DNA from 3 places in the Embleya sp. NPDC020886 genome. Region 3 is predicted to be linked to each of the others. Evidence: riboswitches for the same ligand, from Rfam matches in the RefSeq annotation. Region 3 holds a riboswitch; each other region holds the start of a gene.
What was found. A riboswitch is a leader RNA that binds a small molecule or an ion and turns the genes downstream of it on or off. The one in region 3 is predicted to bind cobalamin.
Positions count from the first base shown of each region.

Region 1: linked by a shared signal. The riboswitch ahead of ACH4U8_RS29450 (flagellar hook-length control protein FliK) and the one ahead of ACH4U8_RS16375 (energy-coupling factor ABC transporter permease) in region 3 are both predicted to bind cobalamin.
Region 2: linked by a shared signal. The riboswitch ahead of ACH4U8_RS11105 (CoA-acylating methylmalonate-semialdehyde dehydrogenase) and the one ahead of ACH4U8_RS16375 (energy-coupling factor ABC transporter permease) in region 3 are both predicted to bind cobalamin.

Region 1 is NZ_JBIRRX010000009.1:264,064-269,167, reverse strand. Features, by position in the region: gene ACH4U8_RS29455 (peptidase) at 97-1,191, shown strand; gene ACH4U8_RS29450 (flagellar hook-length control protein FliK) at 1,293-1,823, opposite strand; cobalamin riboswitch at 1,949-2,092, opposite strand; gene ACH4U8_RS29445 (LodA/GoxA family CTQ-dependent oxidase) at 2,383-4,389, shown strand; gene ACH4U8_RS29440 (FAD-dependent monooxygenase) at 4,490-5,104, shown strand, end outside.
Region 2 is NZ_JBIRRX010000003.1:16,761-21,864, reverse strand. Features, by position in the region: gene ACH4U8_RS11125 (serine hydrolase domain-containing protein) at 1-474, opposite strand, end outside; gene ACH4U8_RS11120 (epoxide hydrolase family protein) at 594-1,769, shown strand; gene ACH4U8_RS11115 (hypothetical protein) at 1,815-2,336, opposite strand; gene ACH4U8_RS11110 (pyridoxamine 5'-phosphate oxidase family protein) at 2,956-3,396, shown strand; cobalamin riboswitch at 3,416-3,586, shown strand; gene ACH4U8_RS11105 (CoA-acylating methylmalonate-semialdehyde dehydrogenase) at 3,786-5,104, shown strand, end outside.
Region 3 is NZ_JBIRRX010000004.1:293,862-298,965, reverse strand. Features, by position in the region: gene ACH4U8_RS16385 (class II aldolase/adducin family protein) at 541-1,389, shown strand; gene ACH4U8_RS16380 (RDD family protein) at 1,549-2,094, shown strand; cobalamin riboswitch at 2,281-2,491, shown strand; gene ACH4U8_RS16375 (energy-coupling factor ABC transporter permease) at 2,519-3,232, shown strand; gene ACH4U8_RS16370 (energy-coupling factor ABC transporter substrate-binding protein) at 3,229-3,597, shown strand; gene cbiQ (cobalt ECF transporter T component CbiQ) at 3,602-4,345, shown strand; gene ACH4U8_RS16360 (energy-coupling factor ABC transporter ATP-binding protein) at 4,342-5,104, shown strand, end outside.

The sequences.
Region 1 (5,104 bases), on a different contig from region 3:
GCCGCCGGGCCGAGACCGTCCCGCCTTCGGGCCCGCGGTCGAACGCGTGGCGGCTTCGCCGGGCATGCCGCGTCGCAGGCCCGGAAAGGCTTCACCATGACGCTCACCCGCCCCGGCCGGAGGATCTCCGCCCTCTTCGGCGGTCTGCTCCTCGCCGCCGCGACCGCCGTCGTACCCGCGACCGCGGGCGCCGCCCCCACGCCGGCCGACCGGTCGGCAACCGCTTCGCTCCCGGCCGGCAATCGCACTCAGGCCGCAGCCGGCTGGCTGGCCCGGCAACTCGTGGACGGCGAGCGCTTCGAGGCCACCTTCGACGGGGTGACCTACCCCGACCAGGGGCTGACCATCGACGCGGTGCTGGCGTTCGCCGCCGCCGGGGTGGCCGAGCAGAACGGTGCCAAGGCCACCGCGTGGCTGGCCCGTCCGGAGATCCTGTCCGGCTACATCGGCGACGGCACCACCAACGCCTACGCCGGCGCCACCGCCAAGGTGCTGCTCGCGGCCGAAGTGCGCGGGACGAACCCTGGCAACTTCGGCGGCGTGGACCTGCCGACCCGGCTGCGCGCGCTGCAACAACCCTCGGGCCGGTTCACCGACACCTCGCCGTGGGGCGACTACAGCAACGCTTTCAGCCAGTCGCTCGCTCTGCTCGCCCTGGACCGCACACCCGCCGGCGCACCGACCGCAGCGGTCGACTTCCTGGCCGGCGCGCACTGCGCCGACGGCGGTTTCCCGCTGAACTTCGGCCTCGCGACGTGCACCGCCGACGCCGACTCGACCGCGATGAGCGTGCAGGCGCTGGCCGCCACGGGCCGCCACCAGGAGGCCGCCGCCGGACTGAACTGGCTGGTCGCGCACCAGCTTTCCGACGGCGGCTTCGCCACGCCGGGCGCCGTCACGTCCAACGCCAACAGCACCGGCCTGGCCGGGCAGGCGCTGCTCTCCTCGTGGCGGGTGCTGCCGGGGCTGACCGCGCGGCAGTTCCTCGGCGGGCGTCAGGTGGGTTGCTCGGGCCCGCCCGCCACGCGAGGCGCGATCGCGTACGACGCGACCGGGTTCGACCCGGCCACCGCCACCCGGGCCACCGCCCAGGCGGTATTGGGCCTGGCCGGCACCGGCTTCGCCGACCTGACCGCCGCCGGGGCCCGGCCGGGCGCGCCGGCCCTGCACTGCCCGTCGTCCGCGTCCTGACCAGGATTCGCAACACCCGCGTCGCCGCTCGCCGATCCGGGCGGGCGACGACGCGGGGCCCGGGGCACCGAGTGCCCCGGGTGGGCCGGAGTTCGATCGACCTACCGCGAAGGGGCCACTCGCGGCGGCGGGTTGGTCGACGCGGTCCGGTCCTTGGCGAAGGACCAACCCTCGAAGCTGCCCGGCGGGGGCTTGCGGTTGGACGCACCCCACGAGCTGTACGTCCAGGTGCCGTTGTTCGGCGCGTGCCAGTAGGACCAATAGGCGTTGGCCGGCGGCGTGTTCAGGCAGGGTTCGGTGGCCGGGCCGGGCTTGTTCTCGATCCGACAGATGAACGCCTCGCCCCAGCGGGCGGTACCGGCTGTCTCGAATCCGGCGTTCTTGAGCGCGGCCAGTCCGGTGGCCTGGTCACCCGGCGCGCAACGCACGATCGTGGCACCGCCGAGTTCCTGGAAGTCGACGATCACGGTCACGCCGTCGTTGCTCGGGCAGACCCCGGCGCTGCCCTTGGTGGTGTCCACGGCGTACGCGCTCGGCGCCGCCGCGGTGACCTGCGCGGTGGCGGGCAGCACCAACAGGGCCAATGCGCCGACCAGTCGGCCGATACGCCCCTTGTTCCGGAAAAGCTTCACGGACGGATTCCCTTCGTGCGGTGGACGCGGGCGCGGACGGCGGGAACGACGAGTCCCGGCATCCGGCCGAAGGCAGGCATCGGCCGCGGAATCCGGGCTTCAGCGTGCAGTCCACGACACCTGGAGCCTTCGAGATCGAGCAACCCAGGCATTCCGACTCGTGGCGACCTGTCGATCACCACCCACGGTTGCGGGACAGCGCCGGATTTCGACCGGCTTCCCCTGGGCTTCGAACATGCAGTTGTGGCAAGTCGATCCGTACGGATCGCGGTGCGCCGACGAACCTGTCGGCGTCCGGAGCGTATGAGAGAGCGCACCCTGCGGACAACCGTCGACCCACGGTCCCCACCGTGCCGTTCGTCACCCGGACGGCGGATCCGAGGTCGGCGGCGCAGAGCCGATCGGGCGCACCGGGCCGGCCGGGGTCCGCCGGAAGGTGTCACCCGACTGGGTCTTGCGTTCGGCGATCGTGGTTGGACAGCGTGGAGTTGCGCGCGTACCCGGCGTGTGATCGCACGTCGGAACCAGCACACCCCGGATGGGCCCCTGGGGCCCGGCGGTGTGGGCGGACGAGAGCAACGGGAGTGCTGTGAGCGATCGGGACGGCAACAGGCGAACGGACGACCGCATCGTCCGAGTACGCATCCATCCGGCCATCGGCATTGCGCGCGTGGGCAACAGCACGCGCCCGGACGGCTGGTACTACGGACCCGAAACCCCCGACCCGGAGCCCACCCCACCGGGCTTCACCAAGGACGCGGACGGCGCGATCAAGCGCCAGGCGGCCCGATTCCGGCTGTACGGCCACGCCGCCGACGGGCACGTGGTGCGCGAGGTGACGGTCGCCGACCCGGGCACCCGGATCACCTGGGGCGTACACGTGGCCAATCGCAAGGCCGCGTGGTACCAGTTCCAGCTCCCGCTGGACATCCCGGACTCGCGGGATCCGGCGGCCAGGCCGTCCGCGCGGCGCAATCCGAGCGTCACCGATCGCCGGTCGCTGGTGATCGATCCCGGCCGCAAGACGCTGAACGCCACGCCCGGTGGGCGGGTGCCGTTCACCGGCGGCCGTTTCCTGGGTCGGGTCGACGTCCCGCTGGGCGAGATGCGCACGGACGAGCACGGCCGACTGGTGGTGCTCGGCGGGCTCGGCGCCGCCGGCTCGCCCGATCACACGCCGCCGGCCTCGGTAACGAACAACGACGGTTGGTACGACGACATTTCCGATGGGCCGGTGACCGCGTCGGTCACCATCGACGGCGTCTCGGTGCCGGTGGATCCGGCCTGGGTGGTGGTCGCGCCACCCAACTTCGCGCCGGACCTGCGCACCGTACGCACCCTCTACGACCTGCTCTTCGACGTGTTCGTCGGCACCGGCCAACTGCCGTTCCCGGCCCGGGTCTCGTTCGGCGAGCACATCGAACCGATCCTGCGCCGGTTCTGCGAACTCCAGTGGGTCAACGCCGGGTTCGCGGCCAAATTCGGCTGGGCCGGTCCGGAGTACTTCCTCGCCCCCGAGGCGTTGCGCCGGTTGTCCAGTCCGGCGATCGAGCATCGCGAGGTGCGCCGGCAGGTGTACACCGCGCTGCGCGACTACAACCGCGACGACAAGTCGCCGATGCCGTGGCCCTGGCTCTACGGCGACGGCATGGCCAGTGTGCCTCGGACGGTGCGCCAGTACATGACACTGTCGCCGACCCAGGACCGGCTGCTGCTGGCCTGGTCGCAGGGGAACTTCGACGCGTCGCCGTTCGCCGGCTACCCGCACCGCGTGGAGGACGCGCCGCCGGCCGCGCAACCGGGGCTGCTGGATCGGGCCGCGTTGGACTTCTGCGTCGCGGACGCGTTCCATCCCGGGATCGAGGTGACCTGGCCGATCCGGCACGCGACGATGTTCGCCGAGCCGTTCCGGATCAGGGCGCGGCCCGAGGGCGATCCCGATCCGGACTACGGCAACACGCTCACCCCGGACAAGGCGCTGGCCCCCGACGGCCCGCTGTACGCGCAGGGACCGGGTGACCTCAGTCGATGGATGGCGGTGCCCTGGCAGACCGACACGGCGGGCTGCCGCGCGGGCTACGAGTCGCAGGCCGGACTCGGGCCGCGTTACGACCCGTACGTACCGACGTTCTGGCCCGCACGGGTGCCCAACCACGTGCTCAAACAAAGCGACTACGAGAAGGTCAACCGGCCGGACAGTGGCGGTTCGAGCGATCGCGAGGCCGCGTTCACGCACCGCGCGGTGTGGTTGCGCGGACTGACCGGGACCACGCCCGAGGCGCAGCGCCGACAGATGATCGACGGCTGGTACAAGCTCGGCATCGTCGAAGTGCGGCCCTACACGGTCGGCGACGGCCGCTTCCCGGCCCGCATGCAGGTCGAGTCGCCGCCGCAACCGCCGTTCGACCAGGCCCGGGACGCCAACAACCTGGTGAACGTGCACGTCCCGGAACCGGCCCCCGACGAGCCGGTGATCCGCGATGTCGCCGAGGCCACGGGGCAACACGCAGCGGACGTCACGGTGGGCTACGTCGACAACATCGATCCCTACCTGGATTCGCAGTGACGGGAGCCGCATCCGCGTGGCGGCACGGACCTGCCCGCGAACGGCGTGGCGGTGGAGGTGCCGTGCGGGTGAGCGGCGTCGGCTCGTGCGGACTTCGCCCGTGACCGGGGTCGGGGCGCCGCCGGCCCGGCGGCGGTACGACGTCGTGGTCGCCGGTGGCGGGCCGGCCGGCGCCGCGGCGGCGATCACGCTGGCACGTGCGGGTCGTTCGGTGCTGCTCGCCGACGCGGGTGGCGGGCCGCCGGCGATCGGCGAGGCGCTGCCGGGGGCGGCCCGGGTGCTGCTGGCCGACCTGGGGGTCGGCGAGCACGTACCCGGGGCGGGCCATCTGCCCTGCTACGCCACGCTGTCCGTGTGGGGGTCGCCGCAGCCGGTCACGGTCTCCGCGATCGACGACCCGAACGGGCCCGGCCGGCACCTGGATCGCCCGCTGTTCGACCGCCGCCTGCGCGACGGCGCCCGGGCGGCCGGTGCCGAGGTGGCCGAGCGCACCCCGGTCGGCGCGCCGATGCGCCGGCCGGACGGCACCTGGTCGGTGCCGCTGGGTCGGCCCGACCGGCGCGAAGTGGTGTGCTGCGACTGGGTCGTCGACGCGACCGGGCGCCGAGCGGCGGTCGCGACCGGAAGCGGCGGCGCCCGCCGGCACACCCACGACGCCCTGGTCGCGCTGCACCTGACCCTGGTCGATCCCACCGCGTGCGACGCCGACGCGAGT
Region 2 (5,104 bases), on a different contig from region 3:
GTCGGGTACGTCCGGCCGGAAGGCGGCCACCGGGTCCTCCAGGGACAACCGTCCCGCCTGGACGAGTTGCAGGATGATCGTCCCGGTGAAGGTCTTCGTGATACTGCCGACCCGCATGTGGTCCGCGGTGCGGATGGGGGTCCCGTCGGCCAGGTTGCCGGTGCCCAGGGTCGTGGTCCAGGTGCCCCATTCGGGGGTCCGGATGGAGACGATCGCGCCGGGGACGCGCAGTCGCTGCATCAGGGCGACCAGTTCGGGGGTCAGGGTCTCGGCGAAGGGCGGCGCCGGTTGCGCGACGTCGGCGAAAGCGGGCGATCGCGTCGGGATCGAGGTGCCCGGCGCCGGGACGGCGGCCGTCAGGCTCAGCAGCGTCGCCGCCGTCACCGCGGCGAGTCGGGCCCGGCGCCGGGCCGGCCCGGTGCGGCGCGGACGTTGTTTCGGGATCCGGGGCGGACGCGACAGTCGGATGCGCACGTGGGGTCCGTTTCGTTCGAGAGCGTGGGCCCCCAGACATACCCGGCACACCGGCGGCGCGGCCGATGTTGCGCCACCGGTGGGCGTGTTCACGCTCGGGCCCGGTTAGCATGCGTTCCATGTCGGATGCCCTGCCTCGCCCCGAGCCTTTCGTCTCGCAGACCGCGCCCGCGGCGTCGGAGGACCTGCGGTCGCGGTTGCGCGCGACGCGCCTGCCGGATACGCCCGAGGAGGCCGGGTGGGCGCTCGGGACCGATCTCGACTACCTGCGCGAGCTCCTCGCCTACTGGGCGGACGGCTTCGACTGGCCCGCGCAGGAGGCGGCGCTCGCCCGGTTGCCCCGCTTCCGGGTGCCGCTCGGCGGCCTTCGGACCCACTTCGTGCATGCCCGGGCGGTCGCGCCGACCGGGCCGGTGTTGCCGTTGGTGCTCGGCCACGGCTGGCCGGACTCGTTCTGGCGCTACACGAAGGTGATCCCGCTCCTCACCGATCCCGGCGCGCACGGCGCCGATCCCGCCGACGCGTTCGACGTGGTGGTGCCGGACATGCCGGGCTTCGGATACTCCGACCGCCCCACCGGCGCGGCACTCGACACGATCGCCGTCGCCGGCCTGTGGGCCGAACTCATGGACATCCTGGGCTATCCGCGCTTCGGCGCGGCCGGCGGCGACCTGGGCAGCCACGTGAGCCGCTACCTCGCGCTCGACCACCCCGACCGGGTCGTGGCCGTCCACCGTACGGACGCGGGCCTGCCCTTGTTCACCGGTGACCCGGCGGACCTGGCGCCCGAGGAACGCGCCTGGCTCGACGAGGCGATCGCCTGGGGCGGCACCGAGGGCGCCTACGCCGCGATGCACCGCACCAAGCCGCAGACCGCCGCCGTCGGACTCAACGACTCGCCGGCCGGGCTCGCCGCGTGGATCGTCGAGAAGCTCCGGGGGTGGAGCGACTGCGCCGGCGAGGTGGAGCGGTCCTTCACCAAGGACGAGATCCTCACGAACCTCTCCCTGTACTGGTTCACCGAGACGATCGGCTCGTCGATGCGCATGTACCGGGCGAACGCCGCGATCCCGCTCGAGCAGCACGCCCGGCGGGTGGAAGTACCCTCCGGATTCTCGCTCTTCGCCGGTGACGTCGTGCGCCCGCCGCGGGCCTGGCTGGAGCGCATGACGAACGTCGTGCGAGTGACCGAGCCCCCGCGCGGCGGGCACTTCGCGGCGTTCGAGGAGCCCGAGCTGTACGCGGAGGAGCTGCGCGCGTTCTTCCGGCCCTATCGGGCGGCGCTGTCGCGGTAGCCCCGGGCCGGTGTTGCGGTGTCGATGGTGCGCGCCGGGCGGTGTTCAGTGGTGGGCCGTGACGATCGCGCGCTCGCGCGGGCCGGTCCGGGGGTGCAGGTAGCCGATCGTGGCGGCGGTCACGTCCCGGAAGCCGACCAGTTCGGCTTCGTCGGCCAGCGCGAGGGCGGCGAGCCAGGACAGGCCGGGGACCTTCCCGAGGGCCCGGCCGGCCCGGGGCGGATCGTCGGCCACCACCAGGCCGCCGGTGCCGGCCGACGACCAGGCGCGGACCCGTTCCAGGATCGAACGCAGGCCCCGGGTCGGGTGGTTCGGCCGGCAGCCGAGGCCGTCGGCGTAGACGACGATCCGGGCACCGCTCGGCAACGTCCGGTCCAAAACGTCCGCACGCACGACGTCGACGCCTTGGCCGCGGGCCGGGTCGACGGCCTCCGGTGGCACGTCCACGGCGAGCACCCGGTGTCCGGCGCGCGCCAGTTCGGCTTCGACCGGCCCGGTGCCGCGGCCCAGGCTCAGCAGTACCGGGTCGGGGCCTCGGTCCAGTAGGCGGGCCAGCTGGGCGACCATCCAGATCCGGTATTCGGGGTCGTAGGTCGCGGGCGTGCGTAAATCCCCCGCGCGAACGCCGTGTCCACGCTTCGGCCGGCGGCCGGGGCGGCCGCCGGGGGCCGCGCTGCAGCCAACGCGCGGCGATTCGAGGTCGGTCATCGTTTCCTCGTATTCCTGGCAGGCGTCCGGCAGCCGCACGGCGGCCGGACGGGTGGATCAAGTGGGTGGGCCCGGGGGCGGCGGCGGGCGGGGCGCCCGGTGTCGCGTGTGCATCCGTGCCCGGCCGCTCGGCCGCCGACGCGCGCATCGGACGGAGCACGGAAGCACCGGCAGGGCGCACTCCCCCGAAGCGCACGCCCTGCGACCTCGACGTCCCGCGGGGACCGCTGCTCCCCGATCCCCCGCCGGCCGAGGACCTTCGCCGAACCCGACCGGGCCCAACGGCCCTGCTCGACCGCACGGACCGGGAGCAGAGTCGGGGGTGCGGCCGACCCACCGGGTCGGCCCGCACGGAGAGCGCGGTCGAGCCCGGCCGTATTTGCTTCGTGCGCAGCCGAGGTCGGCCCGGCCGCCGCACCCATCGCCCGGGGAAGCGGCCGGACCGGCCCCCGGTCGGGGGCGGGCCAAAGGGTTGGAAATGAGCGAAGACGCCGTGCTGAAACGTCCCCTCGGTCGCCATGAGGCGTTGCGGTTGATGGCCAACGCCCGACTGGGACGCGTCGTGGTGAGCGAGGGCGCGCTGCCGGCCGTGCACCTGGTGGCGTTCGCCGTCGATCGCGAGTGTGTGGTGTTCCGGGCCCCGCTCGACTCCTCGCTCGCGAAGGCCGCGCACGACGCGGTGGTCGCGTTCCAGGCCGACCACGTCGACCGGGCCACCCGCACCGGCTGGACGGGCACCGTGACCGGACACGCCTCCCGGGTCGGCGATCCGCACGTCGTCGCCCACCTGGATCGTCTGCTGCCCGACCTCGACGGCCTCGGCGAGGATCAGGTGTGGATCCGGGTCACCTCGGAACTCGTCACCGGACTCGCCCTCGAACGCCGGCCGTCGGGTCACAGCCGGCACTGGACTTACTAGGACGTCCGACTATATCGTCTTCAACTACAAGGTCCGCGGTGCAGGGAAGTCGGTGTGAATCCGGCATGGTCCCGCCACTGTGACCGGGGAGTGCGCTGCCGCAGCACCAAGCCACTGGCGAAGGCCGGGAAGGCGGGCATCGTGCGTCGATCCGGAAGTCAGGATACCGGCCGCGGGTATATCCGTGTTGTCCACGAGGATGGAGCAAACACGCATGACACCGGTCCGCGCCCTCGCCCCGGATGATCCTGCGAACGTCGAACCCACCAGGTTTTCCTGACCACTTCGACGTCGACCCGCACCGGGCAACCACGCGCACCCGCGCCGACGTTGCGCACCCGGGTCGTGCCCCGACCTCCGGATCGCACCCGACGAGAGACAGGTCGTTCATGGTCCGCGAACTTTCCCATTTCATCGGCGGCAAGCACGTCCCCGGCGCATCCGGCGCGTTCGGCGACGTGTACGACCCCAACACCGGTCGAGTACAGGCACGCGTTCCGCTCGCGGATCGCGCCGACACCCTGGCCGCCATCGCCGACGCCGAGCAGGCCCAACCCGCGTGGGCCGCCTGGAACCCGCAGCGGCGCGCCCGAGTCCTGGCCCGCTTCCTGCAACTGGTCGAACCCGAACGCGAGTCGCTGGCCCGGCTGCTGTCGGCCGAGCACGGCAAGACCATCGCCGACGCCCACGGCGACCTGCAACGCGGCCTGGAGGTCGTGGAGTTCGCCACCGGCATCCCGCACCTGCTCAAGGGCGAGTTCACCGACAACGCGGGCTCCGGCATCGATGTGCACTCGATGCGCCAACCCCTCGGCGTGGTCGCCGGCATCACCCCGTTCAACTTCCCGGCGATGATCCCGCTGTGGAAGATCGCGCCGGCCATCGCCTGCGGCAACGCGTTCGTGCTCAAGCCCTCGGAGCGCGACCCCTCGGTGCCACTGCGCCTGGCCGAACTCTTCGTCGAGGCGGGCCTGCCGCCCGGCGTGCTGAACGTGGTCCACGGCGGCAAGGAGAGCGTCGACACACTCCTGACCGACCCGCGCGTACAGGCCCTGGGCTTCGTCGGCTCGACCGCGATCGCCGAGTACGTCTACACCTCCGCCACCGCGAACGGCAAGCGCGCCCAGTGCTTCGGCGGCGCCAAGAACCACCTGATCGTGATGCCGGACGCGGACCTCGACCAGGTCGTCGAGGCGCTGATCGGTGCCGGCTACGGCTCCGCCGGGGAACGCTGCATGGCCATCTCCGTGGCGGTTCCGGTCGGCGCGGAGACCGCCGACGCGCTGGTGGAAAAGCTCGTCGCCCGGATCGCCACGCTGCGCGTGGGCCCCTCGCACGACCCGGACGCCGACTTCGGCCCGCTGGTCGGCCGGGACGCGCTCGATCGGGTGCACGGCTACCTGGACATCGGCGTCGCCGAGGGCGCCAAGCTGCTCGTGGACGGCCGCGACGTGCGCGTACCCGGCCACGAGGACGGCTACTTCGTCGGCGCGTCGCTGTTCGACCACGTGACGACCTCGATGCGGGTGTACCGCGAGGAGATCTTCGGCCCGGTGTTGTCCGTGGTCCGCGCGGCCTCCTACGAAGACGCGCTGCGGCTGCCGAGCGAGCACGAGTACGGCAACGGCGTGGCCATCTTCACCCGGGACGGCGACACCGCCCGCGACTTCGGCCGCCGGGTGAACACCGGCATGGTCGGCGTCAACGT
Region 3 (5,104 bases):
GCTCCTCGCCATCGGGCTCCGCGCCGGCGACCCCGGCGCGAGCGACCCTCGCCGGCCCGAGTCGCCCCGGAACCGGTCCGTCCCGGCCCGGGACACCGCCGGATCGGCGCGCCCGAGGCCGGACACCGAGGGCGCCCGGGCGCCGATACCGACGACCTCCGTCGAATTCCCGCCGCCACCGCTCACGTCACGCGCCCCTTCCCCCTGGTGTGCGCCGGTCGAGTTGCCGTATGCCCGCCCGAGTTGCCCGCGCGCCCGCATTTTGCCGCGCGTGCTCGGATTTCGCGGGGCGGATCCGGTAATTCGAGTTCGACCGCTTCGAACTCGACGTCCCGGACTCGCTGAACGGCAGCGTAGAAGCAGCCCGAAGCGGACTGCGGGCAATATTCGCTTAATTCCCGGAAACCCGACCCGAACGACGACGGGGCGCTAAACTCCCCGGCTTCGCACGAACGAACGCCCGCCGAGGGCTGTCCCCGGATGTGACTCGCCGGTAGCGTCGGCCGAAGTCCCGCGCGCGCCGAGTCCGAGGAGATGGACATGTCCGACACCGATGCCCAGCAGGCCCAGGACGTGCAGGCCCAGGCCCCGCCGCAACCGGTGTCGCCCGCGGACCTGACCTTCGCGCTGCCGCCCACGTTCGACACCGTCGAGCGGGAGCGCCGGCACCGCAAGGAGCGATTGACCGCGGCCCTGCGGCTGTTCGGCCGATTCGGCTTCGAGGAGGGCGTGGCCGGGCACATCACGGCGCGCGACCCGGAGTTCACCGACCACTTCTGGGTCAACCCGTTCGGGATGTCGTTCAAGCACATCACCGTGGACGACCTGATCCTGGTCAACCACGACGGGCAGGTCGTCGAGGGCCGATTCCACGTCAACCAGGCCGCGTTCGCGATCCACTCGCAGATCCACGCGGCCCGCCCGGACGTGGTCGCGGCGGCGCACAGCCACTCCGTGCACGGGCGGGCGATCTCCGCGCTCGGCGTCCGGCTCGAACCGATCACCCAGGACGTGTGTCCCTTCTACGAGGACCACGAGGTGTTCGACGACTACGCGGGCGTCGTGCTCGACGCCGAGGAGGGGCGCCGGATCGCCAAGACGCTCGGCCCGCGCAAGGCGCTGATCCTGCGCAATCACGGCCTGCTCACGGTCGGGCAGTCGGTCGACGCCGCGGCGTGGTGGTTCATCACCATGGAGCGCTCCTGCCAGGTGCAACTGCTCGCCCGGGCGGCCGGCGAGCTCAAGCCGATCTCACCGGAGAACGCGCGGCTGACCCGCGAGCAACTGGGCAACGACACGGTGGCCTGGATCAACTACAAGCCGCTCTACGACGTGATCAGCCGCTCCGAGCCGGACCTGTTCGGGGCTCAGGGGCCGATGACGCTCTGATCGCCGCGGTCACCGGATCGCGACGTTCCCACGCTCGCGGTGACCGCTCGATCACCCGCTGCCGCCCGGTCGGCACCCGTGTGCGCCGACCGGGCGCAATCTCGGCGATATCCGGTCGCGGCGGGAGTCAACCCGCCCGGTTGCGGAAAGTACAAAGGCATGTACGAACGGAGCCTTCCGCAGCACTTCGCGCGTTCGGCGCGCCCCGCCCGGTCGGGTGCCCGAGTGTGGCTGCCCGAGGTCGAGAGCCGGCTCGATCCGTTGGTGTTGTGGCGTCGATTCGGCCAGTTCCTGGTGGACGTGGTGGCGTCGGCGCTGTTGCCCGGAGCCGCGATGTTCCTGTTCGTCCTGCTGCCCACGCACCCCGACGGTTCGATCCGCAGCGGTCCGCTGACCGCGACGATCACCGCCGGCGTGGTCGTGGTCGCGGTCGCGATCCTGTTCTGGTACTGGGTGCTGCGACCCGCCGAGCACGACGGGCGCACCTGGGGCATGCAGGTGTTCGGCATCCGCGTCGTGGACGTCTCCGGGGGACGCGCCGGCCGACGCCAACTCGGGACCCGTTGGCTGCTGTTGCTCGTCGACGCCTTCGCGCTCGGGGCGATCGGGCTGACCGCGGTGCTCACCAGCGAGCGGCGCCAGCGGGTCGGCGACCGGGTGGCGGGCACCCTGGTGGTCCGCGGTCGCGGACCCGGCCTGGACTGAGCGGCCCGCGCGGTGTCGGGCCGCGGGTCGGTGCCACCCGCCGCCCTCCCCCGTCGCGCCCGCGAACGGCCCGTCACCGCACCTCGACGGCGTGCCGGAATGCGGCTATTGCTCGACCGCTCCGCCCCTCTTGTGGCCTTGCGCACGGTTTGCAAATGCCACCTTGTCGCCATGTCCATCCGACCACTAGTGTCGGCTCGCCGTGGTGTTCGGGAAGCCGGTTCGATGCCGGCGCGGCCCTCGCCACTGTGATCGGGAAGTTCTCCTCCATCCCCGCGGAAACGTTGAGTCGTCGCCTCGGGGAAGCCACTGGGACCGCTTGCGCGGCCCCGGGAAGGCGGAGACGTGAACGTACGACCCGTCAGCCAGGAGACCGGCCACGGCGATCGTCCGTCCACGAGGTGTTGGAGAGGGACCCTTCCTCATGCATATCGCCGAGGGCTATCTGCCCTGGGAACACGCCGTCGCCTGGGGCGTCGCGTCGACCCCGTTCGTCGTACACGGCGCCCGCGCGCTCACCCGCGAGGTGCGCGACCGCCCCGAGAACACCCTGCTGCTGGGCGCTTCGGGCGCCTTCTCGTTCGTCCTGTCCGCGCTGAAGATCCCTTCGGTCACCGGGAGTTGCTCGCATCCCACCGGCACCGGGCTGGGCGCCATCCTGTTTCGACCACCGATCGTGGCCGTGCTGGGCACGATCACCCTGCTCTTCCAGGCGCTGTTGCTGGCGCACGGCGGGCTGACCACGCTCGGCGCGAACGTGTTCTCGATGGCCATCGTCGGCCCGTGGGCCGGCTACGGCGCCTATCGGCTGGCCCGCTCGCTGCTCGATCGACGCGGCGGCACCATGCCGCTGGATGTCGCGGTGTTCCTGGGCGCGTTCGTCGCCGACCTGAGCACCTACTGCGTCACCAGCGTGCAGCTCGCGCTGGCCTTCCCCGACCCCGACAGCGGATTCGCCGGTGCCCTGGCCAAGTTCGGCGGCATCTTCTCGCTCACCCAGATCCCGCTGGCGATCAGCGAGGGTCTGCTGACCGTGCTGGTCGTACGCCTGCTGCGGCAGTCCAGTCGCGGCGACCTCATCCGCCTCGGCGTGCTCACGGACGCGCGGGTCGCCCGCGAGGAGGAGAAGAGCAAGTGAAGCGCTCGACGAAGATCAACCTGCTGATCGTGCTGGCCGTGGTGCTGCTCGCGGCGCTGCCCGTGGTGTTCGGGATGGGCGACCACAAGGACGAGCCGTTCACCGGCGCCGACTCCCAGGCGGAGACCGCGATCACCGAGAACGACCCGGACTACAAACCGTGGTTCAGCCCGCTGTACGAACCGCCGTCCGGCGAGATCGAGTCCGGTCTGTTCGCGTTGCAGGCCGCCCTCGGCGCGGGCGTGGTCGGTTACATGTTCGGCGTCAAGCGCACCCGGCGCCGACTCGCGCCGGAGGCGGCGGATACGCCCGACGAGCCGGCGGACACCACCGGCGAGGCACCGGTATCGGTCCCGGGTCGCTGATTCCGTGTTGCCGATCGACGCGGCGGCGCACGCGAGTTCGTGGCGCCGCCGCCATCCGGCCGACAAGGCCGTGCTCTCCTTCGGACTGCTCGGATGCGCGGTGGCGCTGCCGCCGTGGCCCGGCGCGGTGCTGGTCGCCGCGACCGTGCTGGTGATCGCGTTCGGGTTCGCGAAGGTGCCCGCCCGGCGACTGTGGCGGGCCGCCCGGGCACCGCTGGGCTTCGCCGCGACCGGCGCCCTGACGCTGCTCGTGACCATCGGCGCGGACGGCGTCGGCTGGGCCGAGGACGGGCCGCGGCGCGCGGCCGAGTTGCTGGTCCGCTCCGGTGCCGCCGGCCTGGCGATGTTGCTGTTCGCGTTCACCACGCCGCTGTCGGACGTGTTGCCCAGACTGACCCGGGTGGGTGTCCCGGCCGCCGTGGTGGACGTCGCGGCGGTGATGTACCGGATGTTGTTCCTGCTCTACGACACGACCGCGCGGATCAACCAGGCGCAGGCCGGCCGGCTGGGCCACCGCACCCGGCGGGCCCGCTGGCGGTCGGTGGCCGGGCTCGGCTCGGCGGTGTTCGTGCACGCGTTCGCCCGCGCCCAGCGGCTGGAGGCGGGCCTGGCCGGGCGCGGCTACGACGGGCGGCTGCGGGTGCTGGTGGACGAGGTACCGATCTCGCGCGCCTTCGTGGCGGGCTCCCTGACCCTGGTGGCGGCGGTCGTCGCCGCCACCCTTCTCCTGGTATCGGTGGTGCCGTGATTCCGTTGCGTGTACGAGAGATCGGCTATGCCTACCAGGACGGGCCGCCGGTGTTGAGCGACCTGTCCCTGACCGTTTCGGCCGGGCGGGCGCTGGCCCTGCTCGGGCCGAACGGCAGCGGGAAGACCACGCTGCTGCGGCTGTTGACCGGCGGTCTGGTGCCGGACTCGGGGCGGGTCGAGCTGCACGGGGTGCCGATTCGGCACGACCGCAAGGGGCTCACCGCGCTGCGCCGCGTCGTGCAGTTGGTCGTCCAGGATCCCGACGACCAGTTGTTCTCCGCGTCGGTGGCCCAGGACGTCTCGTTCGGGCCGCTCAACCTGGGGCTGGACCCGGCCGAGGTGCGCTCGCGGGTGGCCGAGGCGCTGGCCGCGCTCGGGATCACCGCGCTGGCCGAACGGCCGGTGCACCTGCTGTCCTTCGGCCAGCGCAAGCGGGCCGCCATCGCCGGGGCGATCGCGATGCGGCCCGAGGTGCTGGTGTTGGACGAGCCGACCGCGGGCCTGGACCCGGCCGGGCAGGAGGCGCTCCTGGACACCCTCGCCGAGTTGCGCGCGGCCGGGACGACGGTGGTGATGGCCACCCACGATGTGGACCTCGCGCTGCGCTGGGCCGACGACGCGGCCGTACTCGCCGACGGGCGGCTGCACACCGGGCCGGCCCCGGTGCTGCTCGCGGACACCGCGTTGCTGGCCGCGGCGAGTCTGCGGCCGACCTGGGCACACGCGGCCGCCGCCGTGCTGGCCGCACACGGCCTGG